DNA from 2 places in the Priestia sp. YIM B13552 genome. Region 2 is predicted to be linked to the other one. Evidence: a T-box and tRNA genes for the amino acid it is inferred to sense, from the RefSeq annotation. Region 2 holds a T-box; the other holds one or more tRNA genes.
What was found. The T-box of region 2 lies ahead of leuS (leucine--tRNA ligase). A T-box ahead of a tRNA ligase gene usually reads a tRNA of that ligase, here a tRNA-Leu.
Positions count from the first base shown of each region.

Region 1 (11,588 bases), on a different contig from region 2:
GCTTTAACCTATTGAAGCGTCGTATGAATAAGTAGAAAAATGCCACACTAAAGAGTGAACAAATGGAAAGGAGCACTATGATGAAAAAATTCCCATACAATAAAGATAAACAACAATCGTTTCAAGCAGCACAGCAGGGGCATAAAGAAGCAGTAGATGCATATGAACAGGCAAATGAAGCTAAAAATGATGCATCGTACGGACATGAAGCGAAGCAAGCGATAGGTGAAGTGAATGAAGCCTCTCAGCAAATTGAGAATGCGCTTGAAAATGCTTCTGAAACACAGCGTCAGCGTTTAACAGAGTTTCAGCAAGATATAGAAGATATGGAGAACGACCTTAATCAGTAAAAGAGCCGCTGTTTTACTTAGGCAGGTTCACAATAGAGAGTATAAATTGTAAAAGCAGAAGATAATGAACTTCTGCTTTTTTTGTCGTGTAAGAAGTATTTACGCTCATTTTTTAATGGAAATGAAGGCTAAATAAATTCCCACCCATACATATACATATTTTGGGACATTAAGGGTATAGAGCAGTAATTTAATTAAGGAGGATGATTATGAAAGCAGTAACTTTTCAAGGTGCAAAGGATATCCAAGTAAAAGAAGTAGAAGATCCATCTTTGAAGAAAAAAGACGATATTATTGTTAGGATTACATCTACAGCCATTTGCGGTTCGGATTTACATATCTACCAAGGTGCTCTCCCGGCTGAAAAAGGATACGTTATTGGCCATGAACCAATGGGAATTGTAGAAGAAGTAGGTCCAGAGGTAACAAAAGTAAAAAAGGGAGACAGAGTAGTTTTACCGTTCAATATTTCGTGCGGGACCTGTTATTATTGTCAGCATGATTTAGAAAGTCAATGTGATAACTCTAATCCTAATAAGGAAATCGATACAGGAGGATACTTCGGGTTCACTGAACGATATGGGAATCACCCAGGAGGACAGGCTGAACTATTACGTGTTCCCTTTGGGAATTTTATGCCATTTGTAATTCCGCCCTCCTGTGAGCTTGAAGATGAGGCATTGTTATTTATGTCGGATGTTCTGCCAACCGCTTATTGGAGTGTAGAAAATTCCGGAGTTGGACCTGGGGATACAGTAGTGGTTCTTGGCAGCGGCCCTATTGGATTAATGACTCAAAAGTTTGCATGGATGAAAGGTGCTAAACGGGTCATCGCTGTTGATAACGTTCCATATAGATTAAAACGAGCTAAACAAATGAATAACGTAGAGTGCTTTAATTTTGATAAATACGACGATATGGGAAGCTATATTAAAGAGGTAACCGGTGGTGGAGCAGATGTTGTAATTGATTGTGTAGGAATGGATGGAAAGAAATCACCAGTAGAAGCGATTGAACAAAAACTCAAGCTGCAAGGAGGAACGTTAAGTGCTATTCAAATTGCATTAAAAGCAGTAAGGAAATTTGGGACAATTCAGCTAACAGGTGTATATGGATCGATATATAATATGTTTCCTCTTGGGAACATTTTTGAAAGAAACATCACTTTAAAAATGGGACAGGCTCCAGTCATTCATTACATGCCAGAATTATTTAAAAAAATTACAGATAGGGAGTTTGATCCTACAGAAATAATTTCTCATAAAATCCCTCTTAATCAAGCAAGTGAAGCCTATGAAATGTTTAACAATCATCAGGATGAATGTACAAAAGTTATCTTAAAACCATAATAAAGCACATATCTCCTTAAATATGTATAAAGAAAAAATTGAGAATTATTTTACAATAGTCATATCTATTTGAAAGAGGCTGGAACAAAAGCATGTTATTTGAAGGAAGATCCGAGCGCGTTTGATTCTTGATGGAGAATCAAACGCGCTCGGCTTTTTTTATTGGTAGTGTAAACGTAAGTTTCGTTTATATAATTGCTTCTAGCTGTTGTTTGGAAGGAAAGGCGAAGACTTGCACGGAAATCAACAGTGGTATAACAAATAATCCATCATTCCATTCTTATTTTAAAAGGTATAGAAGTTAAAAAAGTAAGAATCCTAATAAAAAGAAACGATAAGAATGGAAAGGGATTGTGACAGGAAATATGCTAATAAACATACTAATAATGATTGTCGTATTGTACTTCATATATGTATTCGCAACTGCAGTGGTACTGTTTTATGTCCCTTTGCACAAGGGAAAAGACTTAAAAGTAATGAATACTGAGAATTTTTACGGGAAGAAAGAATCTACAGACCGAGTTATGCTTTTGGAAAACGGTTATTTTTCAGGGCTTGTTCGAATGCAGATGATTCAAGAAGCGAGGCATACAATTGATATTGCGTACTTTTCCATCGGTAAAGGTCGTTCTTCGGATTTACTTATGGGCGCTTTATTCGAAGCTGCGGATCGAGGTATACGTATTCGCGTGCTGTTAGACGGGATCTCTCATGGGCTAAAAGGCAAGAGGAAAAATGTTCTTTATGCTCTAGCTTTCCACAATAATATAGAATTAAAGTACTATGAGCCCTTCACTATTTTTAAACCTTGGACATGGCATAATCGTCTTCACGATAAAATAATAGTAGTCGATGGCCAATTAGGTATTATTGGAGGACGAAACATTGGAGATAAATACTTGGCCAGTCAACCAAATAAAAATTTTGTCTATGACCGTGATGTGCTGATTTATAACACAAAGCAAGAAAGTCATAGTGTCATTCTCTCAATGGAGAAGTATGTAGAGAAATTATGGAATCATCCGTATACACGAAAAGCTTTTCCAAAGCTCAAGAAAACTAAACAATTTCGCGGTCTTTCAGGAAAGAAATTGTTGATAGATCAATACGAAGAGGCCAAAAAAGCAAACGAACCTTTTGTCCATCCTTATATTGTATGGAGAGAAGCAACGATCCCTACAAGAAAGATTTCTTTTATTACAAATCCTATTCAACGAATAAATAAAAGCCCTTTTATATGGAAAACGTTTATTAAGCTTTCCCAACAAGCTGAAAAATCCATTGTTGTTCAAACCCCTTATATCGTACCAACAAAAGAGATGGAACAGTATATAGATAAGCGAGTAAAACCAAAAGTGCAAAGAATTATTTTAACTAATTCTATTACATCCACTCCAAATGCTATGGCTTTTTCTGCATACTTGGGAGTAAAGAATCGCGTCATAAAAGCTGGTTCGAAGCTTTATGAATATCAAAAGCCTTATTCAATTCACGGGAAATCTGTTGTTTACGATCAGCGTTTAAGTGCAGTTGGTTCTTTTAACCTAGATTCGCGCTCTGCATTTTTAAATACTGAATCCATGGTTATGATAGATAGTGAAGAATTTGCAGCCCAGTTAACAGGAGCTATTGAAGCTAAAATTTCTCACAGTATGCTTGTGGGAGATGAGGGAGAACCTGTGGATGTTAATACGGATTCTCAAAAAAACGTGCCTCCTGTAAAATCTGCACTCCTACATATTCTTTCGGTCTTTACACGATTTTGGAGACATTTTGTATAGTACTTTGTTACAGCAGAGTCTCTAAAAACAAATAGCGGAGATTAAAGAGGACTGCAGCTGGTGAAGGGAATGTGTAAAAAGCTGTGATATGCCTCACAGTTTTTTGAAAACCGCTAGTACTAGTTATGATTCATCAAAAGATCTATTGACGAAATTCCATATATGTTTTATTATGATGTAGCGTCGTTAATAAACGAGGTTCTTTTGAAGAGGTCATTTCTAGGGGCATAGTTTAAAGGTAGAACTACGGTCTCCAAAACCGTCAGTGTGGGTTCAATTCCTACTGCCCCTGCCATTTTGGAGTTATCTTTTAATTCACACGCGGGTGTGGCGGAATTGGCAGACGCGCTAGACTTAGGATCTAGTGTCTTATGACGTGGGGGTTCAAGTCCCTTCACCCGCATCTTAATTTAGATAAATGCGCGGAAGTAGTTCAGTGGTAGAACACCACCTTGCCAAGGTGGGGGTCGCGAGTTCGAACCTCGTCTTCCGCTTCTTTTCAAAAGCAGTTTGCATGTGCAAACTGCTTTTTTGTTGTAGAAATAAAGAGTTTTATTATGCTGTTTGTAATCAGAAATATTTTATTAAAGCAGTACTGCTTATACGTGTTGCTTTCGTGAATATACACATAATATTGGGGTTACATTAAAAGCTAATGAACGATACGTGAAGACATCTAATATGGTTTTTAAGATAGGGGAGAGTCCTATGGAATCTAGTTGGTTTTCGATTATACCGTTTTTAATTGTTATTCCCATAGCTATTTTCACGAAACAAGTGCTGCCAGGGTTGTTTTTAGGCTTATTAGTAGGTGCTTATTTAATTGATCATTCGATTATCGGAGGTGTTGAAAAGCTACTTCACTATGTTGTACAAGCTCTTAGAAATAAAAGTAATATAGAAATCGTCGTCTTTTTATACGCGTTTTCAGGGCTTATCGGAATGATTAAGATGGCTGGAGGAGTTAAGGGGTTTGTGGAAACAGCTGCAGAAAGAATTGATACAAGAAAAAAAGCCCTTATTTTAACCTATGTTTCAACCATTGGAACATTCAGTGCTCCCACATTTCGTTTTGTGACGATCGCACCCATCATGAGAGCGCTGCTGAAAAAAGTGAAAATGACGACAGCAGAGCTAGGGTTTGTTATTGAAACAACTGCTACTCCTGTTATCGTCTTAATTCCTGTGGCAACGGCATTTGTAGGGTATATGGTCTCAATCATTCAAATGGCAATTGATCATCAAGGCATAAAACAAGACGCTTATTCTTTGTTCATTCAAAGCATTCCTTATAACTTCTTTTCGATTGTGATTATTCTAGTAGGGATTTATTTCAGTTTTTTTCATCATTCAACATCTACGGCTCCTATGAAGCTAGAGGAAGAAGACGAAAAAGATTGGCATGATTGTCATCCTTGCGTGTCGAAGGATTTGCCTTCTAAGCCTTGGAATCTGTTAGTACCTTTACTTGTTGTGATTTCACTTACTTTACTTTTAACATGGTGGAGCGGGCATCATAAGAGCCACAGCTTTTTTGAAGCATTTATTAAAGCAGACGTGCTAGAAGCGATGGTAGTAGCTTTAATTATCACTACGTTAATTACCCTCATTTTTTTCTTGTTTCAGCGCTTTACATTGCAGAATTTGCTTAATGGTTTTATCACAGGAGGCAATGACTTAATGTCTGTTATTCTGCTGTTATCGGTAGTATGGGGATTATCCGCTGTTACAGAAGACTTAGGTTTTTCAAATTTTGTGACGGCACATTCTAAGTGGATTCCTCAAATGTTTGTCACTCCTTTTATGTTTGTGTTTGGAGCTGCTATTTCTTACTTTATCGGGTCTGCTTGGGGGACATGGGGGATTTTAATGCCGCTTGGCGTATCGCTTGCAAGTTCTGCAGATCTTTCTTTGCCATTAATTATCGGTGCGGTGTTTGCGAGCGGTTCCTTTGGAGCATTTTCTTCACCTTTAAGCGACGATACGAATACCATCGCCAAAATATTAGATTTATCTGTTATTGAATATGCCAAATATAAATTAAAGCCAGCTTTAATTGCAGCGGGAATAACAGTTGCTTTCTATCTTGTTGTATCTTTCTTGTTTTAAATGAGGGAGTAGCTATCTATTCTTCACTTTTCATTTTTTTTAGCTTAACGTATGCATACAGCCCTAGTGATAGGCACACTAGCATGATACAAGTAAGCGGAAATAAGATGGTATTAACAAAATGATCATAAAACCATATATACACGAACATCACCTCGATAATTTTAACGCCATTTTTTCTATTTATTAGAGATATACTATCTGTGCTGCTTCTTCCTATTTTTCAAAAAGGCGATAATCAAAAGCAGTATAGGTATGATAGAAAATAGCGGCATATGTAAAAGAAATCTCGCTACGTGCAGCCCTTCATAAAGGTGTTCTTGAAAATTACTAGCGATTGTAATCGACAGAAATAACACAATGATGCCTAAAGGATACGCTAGACGGGAAGGCGATTTAATTTTAAATAAAGTAGCTGTACTTATTATAGAAGCATAAAACAAGATGCTAACTTTAAAATAAATTCCAATAACCATAGCGAACATAAAAAATACATCTAGACGCTCTAAAAAATCAGCTACTTGGATCGTTTGGACAGTACTCAGAAGAGGGAACTGTGATCTTGTCGTCAAATCAACTCCAAGTACGCTAATGTTAATGATCATCGTAATAATTAGGTTAATTCCGCTTAATCCCGTTGCGCATATCATGGTGACACTCGCTTTTTTTGGGTTGCTCAAGTAAGGAAGAAGCATGGTAAATACAATAGCTTCTGTGAAAGGAAAATACAGCGTTTCAGTTAAAGCAATTTTCGCAACGGGGAGTACTCCTTCTTTTAATACCGGCTGCAAGTTCTTAAAATCAATTAGCCCTGAGCTAATAATTAAGATGAAGCCTGCAACAGCCAGAAAATACATAAAAATAAACAGAAGCTCTCCTGACCTTGCTATCGCTTCAATTCCTTTTCGGGTTATATAGATAATGACCAGCATCAATAAGGCATTGGCAATAAATAAAGGCGTATCGGGATAGGCAAAAGTAAGAAGCATCTCTCCGAAATCTCTTAGAACTCGTGATGCATCGTATAAAAAATAGACAATATATATGAATGCAAGAAGTGTTCCAAGTGCCTTCCCTAAAATTTTTTGCATATACTCTGTAGGCAGAAGGTCCGGATAGTAGGAATAGAGCTTATGATAGACTAAGAAGAAAAAAAAGCTGCACAGCATTCCAATTAAAATAGCTAGCCATGCATCTTGCTTCGCTCTCATTGCAAGAGGAACTAATAAAGCACTTCCCAGCTCGAATAAAACCATGAGAATAAATAATTGAGTGGCGCTAATTTTTGCTTTTTCCATATAGCCAGAACCTCCTGACCTCAGTTTTGTTTTTCTTTTACGCTAGAGAGAAACGACTTATTGCGCAGACCTGTTCGGCGAATGTAAGCTTCTACTTTAACGTCTACATCTAATTTTGGAAAGTAAACGTCATCCCATTCTGATTTGAGTTTTTCCCACTGATTAGGCCGCGTGCGTGCTAGTGCTTCTCCGAATCCAAAGATGTCAACTTTGTTTGTCTGAGCTTGTTTAATAGCTATTTGTAATTCTTTTTTTATTTCTTTACCTGCACCTTTTTCCATTTTTTTAATTACAGCAGGTTGACGGGTATCAACGGGGACCTCAACTTCTCCAAGATCGCCTTCTACGCGAGTGTGAACGGACGCATAAGGTTTTCCTTTTACCATTTTTACAGATACATCCGTTTTTTGACGAACTGTTTGATAGGCAAGCGCTTCCTTTTTTCCTTTCCAGTCTACATTAATATCGGTTCCTTGTATTTTATCAAGAATCCAAACGCTGCCTCTGGCTGGACTATTGTACAACCAGTCGATTAACTTTCCATTTTTAAAAACAGCAATGCCAGAAGCACGAAGGGTAGCTTCTGGTGCGCTTTGCTGGAGGTTATCTAATTTTTCTGCTTGTTGAGGATTTCCAACTAAACGAAAACCCGAGACTAGTGCTTCTCCTCCGGGAGATTCGAGAGATTTCATCACTTCTTGAAAAGAAACCTTGAGGTTTTCTCCCCATTTTCTTTGAGTGAACTCCAGCGTTTTCATAATTTTGTTTGCTGGAATTTTATCCACAGGCGTTAGTGCTTTTACCAAATTAGCAGCACTTGACTGGTTTGCGATTACTAAGGAAGTCGTAATTCGAAACTCAGGATCGCGGTCAATAGAATCAATAAGAATGTTAATTCCTTCTTCACGCGCTAGTTTTTCTCCGATCACGACTAAGTTGGTGTGGGCATAATAAAGTCTTCGTGAAATTCTAGCTGAAGCGCGTCTGCTTGCTTCAACTAAATTATCACCGGAAGCAGCATAGATCGTAACAGGCGGACTTTGGGTACCGCCGCCCCCTTGTAATCCAGCTACATTTCCCGGGTTAATAATTTGATAGGTAAGCTCATATCGCCCATCTTTCGTTTTATCAATGCCCATTGCCGATACAAATGCAAGATCCGTTAACTCTTTTTTACTCCAGCAGCTAGTAAGCAATACCATCATTATGGTCATTACCAGTAAAAATAAACTTTTATGTTTCATTTTGATCATCTTCTTCCATCTCCTGATTAATCATACCTCTTGAAAAAGGAGGCTCAGGCTTTTGATGTTTGCTTTGACGAACTTTGTTATCACTAATTAATTTAGGTCTTCTTCTCATCGTCCACCATGGCAACCGCAGCAATGTATCTTCATTGCTTGCAGGAATAAACGGTGCTAATGGCGTCATATAAGGAACACCAAATGAACGTAAGCTGCACAGATGTCCAACTCCCATTAAAAGAATAAGAATAATACCATAGAAACCGAATGTAGCCGCTCCTAGTATAAATAAAAAACGAATTAAACGCGCTGAAATAGCCATATCGAAAGAAGGTGTGGCAAAGCTAGCAATAGCTGTAATCGATACGATAATAACCATAGCTGGTGAGACGATCCCCGCTTGAACCGCTGCTTGCCCAATAACAAGAGCTCCGACGATCGATACGGCAGAGCCGATAGCTTTTGGTAAACGAATCCCTGCTTCACGCAAAATTTCAAAGGTGACTTCCATAAAAAAAGCTTCCACAAACGCGGGAAATGGAACGGATTCTCGCTGTGCCGCAAGAGCTACAATAAGCGTCGTGGGTACCATCTCTTGATGAAATGTTGTAACCGCCACATACGTAGCAGGAGCGATAAGTGAAATCATAAACATAAACACCCGCAAAAGACGAATGGACGTCGCAATATCAAAGCGTGCGTAGTAATCTTCAGCCGATTGGAAAAATTGAATGAACAAAGCGGGAGCAATAAGGACAAAAGGAGTTCCGTCCACAAAAATAGCAATTCTTCCTTCCAAAAGGTTACCTGCCACCACGTCGGGTCTTTCTGTATTATAAATAGTTGGAAAAGGAGTGACCGTTTGATCTTCAATTAGCTGCTCAACATAACCTGATTCCAAAATACTATCAATATCAATATTTTTTAATCGCTTTCGAATTTCTTTTACAACTTTATCGTTTGCGATGCCATGAATGTACATAAGGGTCACATCCGTTTTAGTTACTCGGCCAATCTTCATCGATTCTAGCCATAAGTCGGGTGTTTTAATAATTCGGCGCACCATGGCTAAGTTTGTGCCAATAGACTCAGTAAAGGCACCTTTTGGTCCCCGCACTACCATTTGGGTAGTAGATTCTGAAATGGCACGCTTTTCACCGCCTTGTGTACTCACGCTGAGTACGCGGTTTATGCCGTCGACAATAAGAAGGCTGTCTCCTGACATCAAAGAAGACAGTAAATCATTCCAGTTGTCTGCAAACGATACGTTGCCGATTGTTACGATGTCTTCGGAAATTAACTCTAATGCATTTTTATCATTTAGTTCGTTTTTTTGATTATCTTTCATAAGAGACTGCAGTAAGTAATCTTGGATAGCCTGATTATCTACAATCCCTTCTATGTAGACGATAGCAGCAGCCAAGCTGTTATTGACGCCTATTTTAAAATGACGAATCACAATATCTGAGCTGTTTCCAGTTTTCTCTTTAATGAGGGTAAGGTTCTCAGAGAGCAGATTCTTAAGAGAAGAAGCTGTTTGTTCGCTGCTTGTTTGATCTGCCTGAGGGGGAAGCTTATTTTTAGACTTTTGGTTTTTAAAGAATGAAGGCATAAATGAAAGCACCCTTACTATAGTTTTTATTAATTTGACCAAAAACCGTATAATTATGTAATTTTTAACAAAATATCTTTTGCATGATGGTAAATAAAAATGACGAACCTATGAGGTAAGTAATGATTAGGTGAGGAGTAGACATATGAAAATTATTGGAGTTAGCTTACTGCTATTTGGATCTGTGATTGCTCTTTCTGTAGGAATTGATCTTTTTCAAGGAACGAACATACTGCAGGCGCTATACAATGCGTTAAGCCCGTTTCGTGTAATGGAAGTGGCCGAATTATTTGTCCTTTTTTCTCTTTTATTTTTCTTTTTCGCAGAGTCACTTTATCTTGTTTTAAAGAAGCGTCAGCAAAAGCAATAGTAACTTGTGGTGCAAAGAGGTTTTTATATCTTCACTATCGAAACAAGCGTATAGAAAGATAGCTTTGAGATAGGGGAGAACTACATGAACATTGAGACTGACAGATTACTAATACGCAAATTTAAATATGAAGATTGGCAAGATGTCTACGCATATACATCTGATGCTAATGTCATGAAGTACATACCAGAAGGTGTTTTTAGTAAGGATGATGCGAAGAAATTTGTAAATGAAAATACGAAAGAAAATGTTAAAAAATTTCCAGTTGTCTTAAAAAACGAAAAAATTTTAATTGGTCATCTCGTCTTTTTTAACTATTTTGGGGACCATACTTATGAAATTGGTTGGGTATTTCATTCTCTCTATCATCAGAAAGGATATGCTTCAGAAGCGGCAAAAGCAATCGTGGACTATGGCTTTAACACAATGAAACTGCATCGGATTATTGCTACTTGTCAGCCTGAGAATACGTCTTCTTATCGTGTTATGGAGAAGATCGGGATGAGAAGAGAAGGGTATTTTAAAAAATGTATTCCAACTGAAAAAGGATGGTGGGATGAATATTATTACGCGATTTTAAAGGAAGAGTGGAAATGAACTTTACTTTTACGGAATTGCATTTTCCAAGTTGTAAAGACGAAAACAAGCCCAATTTTTAAAAAATGAGCAGAACAGCAAACCAAAACGTCTAGGCAGACATACAATAAGCTATCCATGAGAAACACCCCATGTTTGAACCTTCTTTGTTTTAGCAACAGAAAATCACGTTGAAAGGGAGTGCTTGTATGTCTAATGCTGGATGTGGATTCGGTTCTGGTTTCGCTTTATTAGTTGTATTATTTATTCTATTAGTAATTATCGGATGTAGTTGTTATAGCGGTGGTTACGGTGGCGGCTACGGCTGCTAATTATATCACTGAATAGCCTAAAGAAATTTCTTTAGGCTTTTTTGTATTTTAAAAGTCCGTTAGTTTCTAAGAAAATCACTTACTCATTAGCGGTTATGATGAACGATTGAACAATTAAAAGACCCTACCGCGATCGATATCTGCTATACTTTTAATACGGATAATAACGCTTACATGTATGGGGCAGCAAACAAAAAAGAGAGGGCATAAGGTGAACTTTCCTATTTCAAAAAGTATTACAACTAAATATCTTCTTTTATTTACGGTTATTTTAATTGTACCGGGCATCATCATTTATTACATCATCACTGGCTATGCAAGCAAAATTATTAAAGAAGATGTAAAGGTTCAAAACATTGCAAGTAAAGATATTATAGCTAAAAGGCTGAATTCAGAAATTGAGCATGTAGCTTCGCAGCTGCAGCTTATTGCAGGAGAGGGGCTAGAGTCAGATCTTAACATAAATAGAATGTATAACCGAGCTAAACAAGCAAATTCACAAAGTTCAGTTATTCATTCCATTTACTATATCAATGAACAAAAACGCGTAAAGTTTGAAACGCCTTT
Region 1 is NZ_JBHZOU010000003.1:568,535-580,122, reverse strand. Features, by position in the region: gene ACFX40_RS15065 (hypothetical protein) at 81-350, shown strand; gene ACFX40_RS15060 (zinc-dependent alcohol dehydrogenase) at 560-1,699, shown strand; gene ACFX40_RS15055 (phospholipase D-like domain-containing protein) at 2,086-3,480, shown strand; tRNA gene ACFX40_RS15050 (tRNA-Trp) at 3,702-3,775, shown strand; tRNA gene ACFX40_RS15045 (tRNA-Leu) at 3,802-3,883, shown strand; tRNA gene ACFX40_RS15040 (tRNA-Gly) at 3,903-3,974, shown strand; gene ACFX40_RS15035 (Na+/H+ antiporter NhaC family protein) at 4,189-5,589, shown strand; gene ACFX40_RS15030 (GerAB/ArcD/ProY family transporter) at 5,787-6,887, opposite strand; gene ACFX40_RS15025 (Ger(x)C family spore germination protein) at 6,908-8,131, opposite strand; gene ACFX40_RS15020 (spore germination protein) at 8,121-9,743, opposite strand; gene ACFX40_RS15015 (YczF family membrane protein) at 9,889-10,113, shown strand; gene ACFX40_RS15010 (GNAT family N-acetyltransferase) at 10,198-10,710, shown strand; gene ACFX40_RS15005 (YjcZ family sporulation protein) at 10,899-11,021, shown strand; gene ACFX40_RS15000 (sensor histidine kinase) at 11,233-11,588, shown strand, end outside.
Region 1: it has a tRNA-Leu gene. The T-box ahead of leuS (leucine--tRNA ligase) is inferred to sense a tRNA for this amino acid. The anticodon was not compared.

Region 2 (11,588 bases):
AACATACCGCCAACCATATTTGTTACTTTATATCCTTGTTCTTGAAGGTAGTAACATACGTTTTCACTGCGGCGGCCCGAACGGCAAATGAAAATATATTCTTTGTCTTTATCGAAATGATCCACATTAGCTGGAATATCATTCATACGAATGTGTTTAGCCGTTGGAATCATTCCTTCTGCTACTTCTTCATCTTCACGCACATCAACTAAATGAAGTTCTTCTCCCTTTTCAACGCGTTTTTGAAGTTCCTCAGGCGTAATTACTTTTACTTCTTCCATCTTCGTCATTCCTCTCTATTCTTTCATTCAGCTTGCTATCGCTATTGTAGCAAACTCAAATACCTTTATGCCACTAAATAAGAAAAGCTTAAGCAGCAGCCTGCCTGAGCTTTTCCAATCGTAGTTAAAGGTTTGACTAAGCGTCTGATGTCAAACCCGAAAGGCGGACATCAGGCGCTTCGGTCTAGAAGAGAACCCCTGACTGCTCTTTAGTCAGGGGTTCTTTTCTACATGAATACTTAATTAGCTACGATGTTTACTAATTTACCAGGCACAGCAATCACTTTGCGCACTGTCTTACCTTCAATGAACTCTTGAACATCTTCATTAGCCATTGCAATATCTTGAAGCTCTTCACGAGATGCCTCAGCAGGTACATTAACTTTTGCACGTACTTTACCGTTAATTTGAACGACAATTTCCACTTCATCATCTACAAGTTTCGCTTCGTCAAACGCAGGCCAAGCCTCATATGAAATTGTATCTTCGTGACCTAGTTTGCTCCATAATTCCTCAGTCGTATGAGGACAAATTGGTGCTAATAGCTTCACAAATCCTTCTACGTATTGCTTTGGCAGCACGTCAACTTTGTATGCATCATTGATGAATACCATAAGCTGAGAGATACCTGTATTAAAACGGAGGCCTTCGTAATCTTCCGTTACTTTTTTCACCGTTTGGTGATACACGCGTTCAAGCGTAGTGTCATTGCTTTCTTGAACCTTGCTGCTTAATTCACCGTTATCGTCAACAAGTAAGCGCCATACACGATCTAAGAAACGGCGTGCACCATCAAGCCCTTTTGTTGACCAAGCGATTGATGCATCTAAAGGTCCCATAAACATTTCGTAAAGGCGAAGCGTATCTGCACCGTGGCTTTCTACGATTTCGTCTGGGTTTACAACGTTACCTTTTGACTTACTCATTTTTTCGTTGTTTTCTCCAAGAATCATACCTTGGTTAAACAGTTTTTGGAACGGCTCTTTTGTTGGAACTACGCCGATATCATATAAAAACTTATGCCAGAAACGAGCATATAATAAGTGAAGAACAGCGTGTTCAGCTCCACCGATATAAATATCAACCGGCAACCATTCTTTTAATTTATCTGCATCTGCTAACGCTTCACTGTTTGTTGGATCAATGTAGCGTAAGTAATACCAGCAGCTGCCTGCCCATTGAGGCATTGTATTTGTTTCTCGGCGCCCTTTTTTGCCTGTTTCCGGATCTACAACGTTCACCCAGTCATCAATGTTTGCTAACGGAGATTCACCTGTGCCTGACGGTTTGATTTCAGTCGTTTTTGGTAACACAAGCGGAAGCTGATCTTCAGGAACTGCCGTTGTTGTGCCATCTTCCCAGTGAATAACAGGAATCGGTTCACCCCAGTAGCGCTGACGGCTGAATAACCAGTCACGCAGACGGTATGTTACTTGTTTTTCACCTTTTTCATTTGCTTGAAGCCACTGAATCATATTTGAAATTGCTTCTTCTTTGTCTAGACCATTTAAGAAGTCTGAATTAACGTGCTCGCCGTCGCCTGTATAAGCTTCTTTTGAAACGTCTCCACCCGCTACTACTTCTTTAATCGGCAGTTCAAATTTAACAGCAAACTCATAATCACGCTCATCATGAGCAGGAACAGCCATAATTGCACCTGTACCATAGCTCATTAGAACATAGTCAGCAATCCAAATTGGCATTCTCTCACCGTTTACAGGGTTAATTGCATAAGCACCTGTGAATACGCCCGTTTTGTCTTTAGCTAAGTCTGTACGCTCTAAATCGCTTTTGCTTTTAATTTGATCTAAATACGCTTCTACCGCTTCTTTTTGTTCGGCTGTCGTAATTTTATCCACAAACGGATGTTCAGGTGCTAAAACGGCATACGTTGCCCCAAACAGCGTATCAGGACGCGTTGTGAACACAGTAAATGTTTCGTCATATCCATCAATTGTGAAGTGAACGTGAGCTCCTTCAGAGCGGCCAATCCAGTTTCGCTGCATTTCTTTAATACTTTCTGGCCAATCAAGATCATCTAAATCTTCTAGTAAACGATCTGCATAAGCTGTGATTTTAAGCATCCACTGCTTCATTGGACGACGCTCAACCGGATGCCCACCGCGCTCACTTTTGCCATCTATAACTTCTTCGTTTGCAAGTACTGTTCCCAACGCAGGACACCAGTTAACAGCTACTTCATCCACATAAGCTAAGCCTTTTTTATATAACTGTAAGAAAATCCACTGCGTCCATTTGTAGTAGTTAGGATCAGTTGTATTAATTTCACGCTCCCAATCGTAAGAGAAACCTAACGATTTGATTTGACGACGGAAATTATTAATGTTAAGTTCAGTGAACTCAGCCGGATCGTTTCCTGTATCTAATGCATACTGCTCAGCAGGTAGTCCGAATGCATCCCATCCCATTGGATGAAGTACATTGTATCCTTGCATACGCTTCATACGAGATAAAATGTCCGTTGCTGTATAACCTTCTGGATGCCCAACGTGTAAACCCGCCCCAGATGGATAAGGGAACATATCTAATGCGTAAAACTTACGCTTTCCTTCATCTTCTGTTGTTCTAAATGTTTTATTTTCTTCCCAAACTTTTTGCCATTTTTGTTCGATCTTTTCATGATTAAAAGCCATACATAATCCTCCTTGTACGCTCCAGCTGTATTTAATTAAACTAAAAAACCCCTCATCCCTCAAACAAAGGGACGAGAGGTTGAATAAACTTCCCGCGGTACCACCCAAATTAGCACAATTATGTACTCACTCATTTTCCTTAACGCGGATAGACGGTAAATGTTACTTTACTTCACATTTACAACTCCAAGGTGAGTTCATGAACGCCCGTTTGCTGACTCGCACCACCCGTCAGCTCTCTTAGCTCGCTTCGTTCACTACTATTCCTTATCATAGTTTTTACATCATACTACCTTGTATTGTAAATAATATGTTCGCAAACTGCAAGTTGTTCAACGGATTTTGTAAAAGTTTCTACACTGCCTCACTGCTTTGTTGCTAAATCCCCTCTTTCATTCTTATATATGAACAACTTCTCCCAAAAACATACATACAACGCCAAACAAAGAGATTTAGACATAATTAAGTTAATCCTATCTAAAGCTGAATAAATAGGATATCTGGACTCCTTGCTACAAAACTGTTCATTTCCGTGCAAGGCTTCATCTTGCGCTCCAATCAACAGCTTAAAGCAACTAAACACATAAAAGCCGAGTTCACCATAATAATGAAAAGATCCGAACGATTTATCGTTCGGATCTTCCTTCAGCTAAAATACTTTTGTCCCCGCCTCTACTTTCTTTAACAGCTATTATTAAATACCAAATCCAAAAGAAAACAGGATAATCGCAAGTACGAGACCAACAAGCGGAACAATTACCGTCATCGCTGCAACTGATCCATACGCATCTTTATGAGTTTCTCCACAAATAGAATTAATTGTGGTGACGACATAACCATTATGAGGCAAGGAATCTAATACGCCAGAAGATATAGCTACTACACGATGGAGAGCTTCTGGATTTACACCAGCATCTAGATAGTGAGGGGCTAAAATTGGCAAAGCAATCGCCTGACCTCCTGAAGCCGAACCTGTCATCCCCGCGATAACACTCACCGCAATAGCTCCCCCTATCAACGGACTGCCTGGAATATGCGTCATGGCATCTACAGCCACTCCAAACGCGGGAACAGCCTTAGCAACCCCTCCAAAACCTACGACAGCAGCTGTATTCCCAATTGCAATTAACGCTCCAAGCGTCCCTTCTGATGCTGCATTCCAAAATCCTTTAAAGTGTTTTCGGTTCACAATGTATGTGACAATAATACCGCTTAAAAGTGCGACAATCAACGCAGATTGCTGAAGCGGCTTATGAAGTGCAAAAGAAATAATGAGCACGACCACAAGCGGAAGCAAACTTAATAACGGATTAGGAAGAGACTGATTTTCCGTTACTGCTGGATCTTTCTCGCGTGATATAAAACGCTCTCCATTTTTAACTGCTTTTGAAATCAAGCGCTTTAACCACCAGTAGCCGAATACAGCCATCACTACCGCTACAACTAAACTAACTTCCCATCCTGCATACGGACTAGTCTTTAAATATTCAATTGGAATCCAGTTTTGGATTTCAGGCGATCCAGCCGAGGTCATCGTAAACGTAACGGAACCGAATGCTAAAGCAGCAGGGATAAACCGCCTCGGCAAATCAGCTTGTTTGAATAAGCTTAAAGCCATTGGATAGACAGAGAATGCTACTACAAACAGACTGACTCCTCCATATGTTAAGACCGCACAGGCAAGTACAATCGCCAACACTGCTCTTTTCATTCCTAGTTTACTGACAATCCAGCGAGAAACACTATCAGCAGCCCCGCTGTCTTCCATCACTTTTCCAAAGACGGCGCCCAATAGAAACATTAAATACCAAGAAGCAATAAATCCTGTGAAACCAGACATGTAATTTCCAACAAAATTTGCTTCTCCTTCTTTCACCAGCTGTGGAAATAAAGGCATTCCGCTTGTTAACGCAACAACTAAAGCACTGAGCGGACCTGCTATAAATAAATTCATGCCTCTCATCGTTAATACAATGAGCAGCAATAATCCTCCAATTAATCCAATCATACTAAGCATGTTTAGCCCCCCATGAAGTCATATAATTAGAAAACGCTTACATTTTACAGGTATATACTCCTTCCTTTGCTTGTCACGACCCTTACTATATTATTAAAGGAATACTGAAGACATTCCTACGTTTATTGAACAGTCAAAAATAAAACCACCTCTATTTATTTAGAGATGGTTAGTGAACGCTGACGTTTTTCTTTTAATTTATAATCGTATATCCATGTTGTACACATGCTAAATAACAATAGTGCAATTAATAAATAGCACAGGGTAGACATATTAAACGCATCGAAAATAATGCCTCCAAAGAGAGGGCCAATCATTTTACCTGCAGTAGCCATACTGTTGACTACGCCTTGATAAAACCCTTCTTTTCCTGATGGAGCTAACTGACTTGCGACAGCTGGAATTGCTGGCCAAACAAACATTTCTCCAACTGTTAACACAATCATTGCTGTTAAGAACTGCGAAAATGTTGTGGCATTCACCACGATGATGAAAGAAGCCACAAAAATAACCGTTCCAATTAGAACCTGTACTTTTAATGTCTTTGCTACTTTTTGAATGATAGGCACAATCAAAGGCTGACCGACTACAATTAAAATGCCGTTAATCGTCCAAAGCAAACTGTAGCTAGAAAGAGGTATATTCAACTCACGCGTATGCGTAGCAATCGTTGTTTGCCACTGAACATACGCGACCCAGCATAATACGTATCCTGTACATAAAATAAGAAGGGCCGTCAGTTTCGTTTTGTGCTGAATACTACCGGCTTCATTAAGGACATTCGTTTGCCCAACTGTAACCGAAATATGACGGTATGAAAAAATAGCAATAAGAAGAAAAATAACGTATAAAATTGTATTAGCTAAGAAAATATACGTAAATGAATAGGATGCTACAACGCCCCCTACCGCTGCGCCAATAGCCACTCCTGCATTTTGAGCAACGTACATCGCATTAAATGCTTTTCTTCCGCCTTGTGGCCAGACTGAGCCTGCCATTGCATACATAGATGGAAACACAATACCAGATCCAAATCCTACAATAACCAAGAGAACAACGTATGTAGGCCAACCATGGAAAAACACCAGTCCCACTAATGCAACAAGGGTAATAATAATTCCTGATAAAATGGATTTATATCCTCCAATTTTGTCAAAAAGCGTTCCCCCTAGTAAATTACCCACTACGCTTGCAGCAGAGTTCAGCATAAGAACCACTCCTGCAACGGATAACGACTTTCCTAAATGTTCATTTATATAAATTGTATTGAGAGGCCATAAAAACGAAGCTCCCGTTACGTTTACAAGCATACCAATAATCAAAAACCAAAGTGACTTGGGCATTGATCTCCCCCCTATCTATTCGAATGCCAACGTACATTCTAGTCTTTTCTTAAAGGGTTCGCAATGCTTTTACATATAGACAATTTATTTGAAATTCGCTGACTATTTAAAAAGGTGATTTCACATGACAATATCATGCAAAATCACCTTTTTACCGCTTATTTTTGCTTCGAACGAACCGGCTGGGCACGCTTGCTGTTCCGTGCTTTTAATTCTTTTACAGGATCAAAATCTTTTCCTAGCTCAATATCATTGCTGTTGATCCCGTTTTTTGTTTTTTGTTCCGGGTTATTTTGATTTGAACGAGTTGCCATAAAATCCTCTCCTTAATGCTGAGTTGTAATCAATTTATTTTGCAGCTGCTGAACTTGCAGGCGCATGCGATATAGCTGCTCTCTTTGCTGTGCATTTGCACTGTGAGAAAACTCTTCAATTTCTTTATAAGCATTTTCTAATTTTTCCTGTGCTTTTGTATATTCAGTGTCGTTATAATGTTCTTGCTTCATGCCTTCCTGCAACTGACCTTGTCCAAAGCGAATAGCATCTTCACACTGTTGCATAAGTTGATCCACTGCTTGACGAGTTGTCATTCTCTATTCCTCCTATTCGTTCATTTCTGTCTTATTTTGCGCAACTTTACTTCCCTTTACGACAAGAAGAACCTGTTAAATATAAGCATCCTTAAATTTGTTTGGCACTTTTTCACGTTTTTGATACAATTTGTTGATGTATATTGCATGTAAAAAGGAGGTTGCTGATTTGAGTCAGACAAACCCATTTCCGTATAAATCTGAAAACAAACGTTATCACACCTGGAATTACCACTTACGTAACCACTTTGGCCATAAGGTATTTAAAGTAGCCTTAGATGGAGGATTTGATTGTCCAAACAGAGACGGCACGGTAGCTCACGGCGGCTGTACGTTTTGCAGCGCTGCCGGTTCAGGAGATTTCGCTGGAAACAGAGCGGATGATCTTGTGACACAATTTAACGAAATCCGTGAAAAAATGCATCATAAATGGAAAGACGGAAAATACGTTGCTTACTTTCAAGCATTTACTAATACTCATGCTCCTGTCGAGGAGCTTCGTGAAAAATATGAAGCCGTCTTAAAGCTTCCCGGAGTTGTTGGGCTTTCTATCGCCACGCGCCCTGACTGTCTCCCCGACGATGTGGTGGAATACTTGGCTGAATTAAATGAACGAACTTATCTATGGGTAGAACTTGGACTGCAAACTGTTCATGAACGAACTTCACTGCTTATTAACCGGGCACACGATCATCAATGCTATGTAGATGGGGTAGCAAAGCTTCGAAAACACGGTATTCGCGTTTGTTCTCACATCATTAATGGTTTGCCTTTAGAAACACCTGAGATGATGATGGAAACGGTACGGGAAGTAGCAAAATTAGACGTTCAAGGAATTAAGATTCATCTGCTTCATTTACTAAAAGGAACTCCTATGGTCAAACAGTATGAAAAGGGCCTTGTTGAATTTCTTTCATTTGAAGAATATGTAAAGCTTGTATGCGATCAGCTCGAAGTAATCCCTTCTGAGATGATTGTTCATCGTATTACCGGTGATGGACCGATAGACCTCATGATCGGACCGATGTGGAGCGTAAATAAGTGGAGCGTATTAAATGCCATTGATCAAGAGCTCGAACGTCGCCAAAGCTATCAAGGAAAATATTACGAAAAAGAGTTGATGGAAAGATGAAAATAGAACGTATCCTGCCTTTTGCCCGCACGTTGCTCACTAATGCTGTGGCCGAAGGAGATGTCGCGATTGATGCTACAGCAGGAAATGGACATGATACATTGTTCTTAGCCAACTTAGTCGGAGATACAGGTCATGTATATGGATTTGACATTCAGCCCCAAGCCATTCAAGCAACTCAGCAGCGATTGACAGAACATCATGTAGAAAAACGAGTCACGCTTATCCAAGAAAGCCATAGCAATATAAACATGCTTCCTCGTTCTATTAAAGGACGAGTCACGGGCGCTGTCTTTAATTTAGGTTATTTACCAGGTGGAGATAAAGACATTGTCACCACTTCTGAAACAACAATCTCTGCAATTGAGCAGTTACTTGATTTGCTAGCACCTGAAGGAGTGATTGTGCTCGTTATTTATCATGGACACGAACAAGGGAAACAAGAAAGAGACGATTTACTAACATATGTCCAAAATCTTGATCAAAAAGACGTTCACGTTTTACAATATCGTTTCATGAATCAGCAAAACAACCCTCCCTTCATCATTGCTATTGAAAAAAGATAAGCCGTATATGGCTTATCTTTTTAACATTCGGTACAAGCGTCCGTTGATATAGAAAAAGTAGCTGAGGGCTCCCCCCGCTTTTATTAACCTACGTGCATTCACATGAACATGTTTTTGTGCCCGCACTTTTTGATCCGACAAATAAACGCCCAAGAGTCCTTTATAGATAAAGCAGTGAAAGTGATAATCGGGCAGTTTTTTAGCATATTCGTCCGCTTTTACGACAAAATGCAAAAAGCGATCCATCATTTGCTGATAATGAGGATAATAAAAACAAAAGTTCAAATCTCCTCCTGCTTTATCTTCTTCTTGGTCAATTAAATAATCGAGTAAAATATGTAAGCCTTGAATATAAGGAAAATATCCTGCTTTTATTTTCTGCGTCATTTCTTCGGTCATCTCTTCTTGAAAGCTATAGGCAACTAAACAAAAAATTCCTAACGTTGAACCAGAGCACGCTGAAAATTCATACCACTCCATTTCAGGAACACTGTGCCGGTGAGCATCGAACCAATTCTCTAATCGTGGAACTCTTTCCTTGATTTCAACATGCTTATGTATTTGCAAATCACAATAATACTTAGCTAGTTCTAATAAATGTGAAGAGACTATATGGTAATTACAAGCTTTTCGCAAGGACTGCTGACAAGTCTGGACAAGTCCGGCTAAGTATCCTCCGTCGTCTTTATCCGCTCGAAAACGATAGTAATCTCCAAGAGGTGCATGAGGAGTCAACGCATCTGGCATCGATTCATGCAAGGCGGCAAAATCTTTAGGGTCTAGCGAATTGCTGCGGTCACATAAGTTATCTAAGTAATCGCTGATTGTTTGATAGGCAACAATAAATTTCACGCATTCAATCATGTTTTCTTTCGCTAAAATCGATAGGATACCGCCTCCTTCACAATGAAAAGTTTTTGTATCGATACTTGCCAATGCTTGAGTACGCAATTCTTTATTAGGAATCTCTTTTGCTCGTTCACGCCAATGATTAAGCTCATGATGAACGACAGGAAACACTTCTCGATAAATTTTTCTCATTAATGAAATAGGATGAGACGGAATCTTCATTTATTTTCACCTCAATTTCTTACCGCACTTATTAAATGTGAAGATCGACAAAACTTTTCGCATATGTAAAAACGTATTCTCTTTCAGGCTCATTAAAGATTTCGTGATACAGCTGAGACCATTCTTTGTAGATTTTTTCACTTAGCTCTATTTCATCAAACCACTGCCTAACAATCAGCTTTTCAATAATTTTATCTTCTCCTGCCTGCATCACAAGAAGCGGGACATCAGGCAAACGATCGATATCTTTAAAAGCTAAGTTGACAGCTTGGATCAATTCCCGGTACCATCTTACAGAAACTTTTGTAACATACAGTGAGTCATTTTCATCTTCATCTCGAACTTCTTGGTTTCTTGTTGCTTTTTCAACAGTGAGACCTAAATCGAAAAGTTTGTTCGGCATGACTTTATTTAACCCTTTAGATAGCATATCTAAATAAGCCGGTACTTGCTCTTTTAATCCTAAACAAGGAGAGGAAAGAATCGCACCCCATATAGGGAGGTTTTTTGTCTGGAGCGTACGAATAACCGCTAGTCCTCCCATACTGTGACCTAACAGGAAAATAGGCAAATCATATTTTTGCGCTTCACGTACCCATTCTTCCACTTCATACACATATTCATCAAAGGATAGGATATGTCCTCTTCTTCTTGTTGTTAAGCCTTGGCCAGGAAGGTCTCCCATAATTACGTGCATTCCAACCGAACGCCACATCTCAATCAGCCAGCGATAGCGTCCGTGATGCTCCGCTGCTCCATGGACCATGACAATAACGCCTTTTGGATTTACTGCTTCCCATTTATGCATTTGAGTTACTCCTTCTTCCTTTTTTTGTTTACCTGCTTAAAAAACCTTTGTACACTTACATTAGAAGATTTACTACTTTTTTTCAACTAATAAAGGGAGATGATTTGATGATTTATCCGTATAAAGAAAAAATGCCTACCATTGCACCCAGCTGCTTCATCGCAGACTATGTCACGATTACTGGAGATGTCACCATTGGTGAAGAAAGCAGCATTTGGTTTAACACTGTTATTAGGGGAGATGTTTCACCTACGATTATTGGTAAACGAGTAAATATACAAGATCAATCAACACTCCATCAAAGCCCAAATGCTCCTTTGCTTATTGAGGATGATGTAACAGTAGGACATCAAGTTATTTTACATAGCTCCATCATCCGCAAACGCGCGCTCATTGGCATGGGTTCTATTATTTTAGACGGTGCGGAAATTGGTGAAGGTGCTTTTATAGGTGCTGGAAGCTTAGTGTCTCCCGGTAAAAAAATACCGCCTAATACTCTCGCACTCGGCCGACCTGCTAAAGTGATCCGCACTCTTACAGAAGAGGATTTAAAAGATATGCAGCGCATTCGTACAGAATATGTAGAAAAAGGGCAGTATTATAAGTCTATTAAGAAATCTGATTCTTCATTATAAAGGAAACGTTCCCTCAGAAAGTCATACTGAGGGAATTTTTTTAGTATCTCCACAAACTCTCCAATCATGTTCTATTCTCTCCACAATTGTAAAGAAATTTCCATATTAATTTACATCGTTTTAGTACTGCCTCCACAATTAAAGATTAAACTGAATAATAAAGACGTATTTATTGAAAAGGGAGCGACTCTATGAAAGCCAAGTTAATTCAGTATGTATACGATGCCGAATGCCGATTATTCAAAAGCGTAAACCAACATTTTGATCGAAAGCACTTAAATAGATTTTTACGTTTACTCACTCACGCCGGCGGAGCCACGTTTACCATTGTGATAGCGTGCTTGCTGTTATTTCTGCATCCTTCATCCGTCGCTTACGCTTGTGCGTTTTCTCTAGCCGTTAGTCATATTCCTGTGGCCATTGCTAAAAAACTATATCCGAGAAAACGACCTTATATTCAATTAAAACATACAAAAGTATTAGAAAATCCA
Region 2 is NZ_JBHZOU010000002.1:1,129,049-1,140,636, forward strand. Features, by position in the region: gene ACFX40_RS11840 (rhodanese-like domain-containing protein) at 1-281, opposite strand, end outside; gene leuS (leucine--tRNA ligase) at 521-2,935, opposite strand; T-box leader at 3,000-3,218, opposite strand; gene ACFX40_RS11850 (GntP family permease) at 3,630-4,952, opposite strand; gene ACFX40_RS11855 (MDR family MFS transporter) at 5,108-6,295, opposite strand; gene ACFX40_RS11860 (hypothetical protein) at 6,454-6,609, opposite strand; gene ACFX40_RS11865 (YtzC family protein) at 6,622-6,885, opposite strand; gene mnmL (tRNA modification radical SAM protein MnmL/YtqA) at 7,055-8,017, shown strand; gene mnmM (tRNA 5-(aminomethyl)-2-thiouridylate-methyltransferase MnmM) at 8,014-8,583, shown strand; gene ACFX40_RS11880 (tetraprenyl-beta-curcumene synthase family protein) at 8,596-9,654, opposite strand; gene ACFX40_RS11885 (alpha/beta fold hydrolase) at 9,686-10,462, opposite strand; gene ACFX40_RS11890 (gamma carbonic anhydrase) at 10,570-11,097, shown strand; gene ACFX40_RS11895 (phosphatase PAP2 family protein) at 11,289-11,588, shown strand, end outside.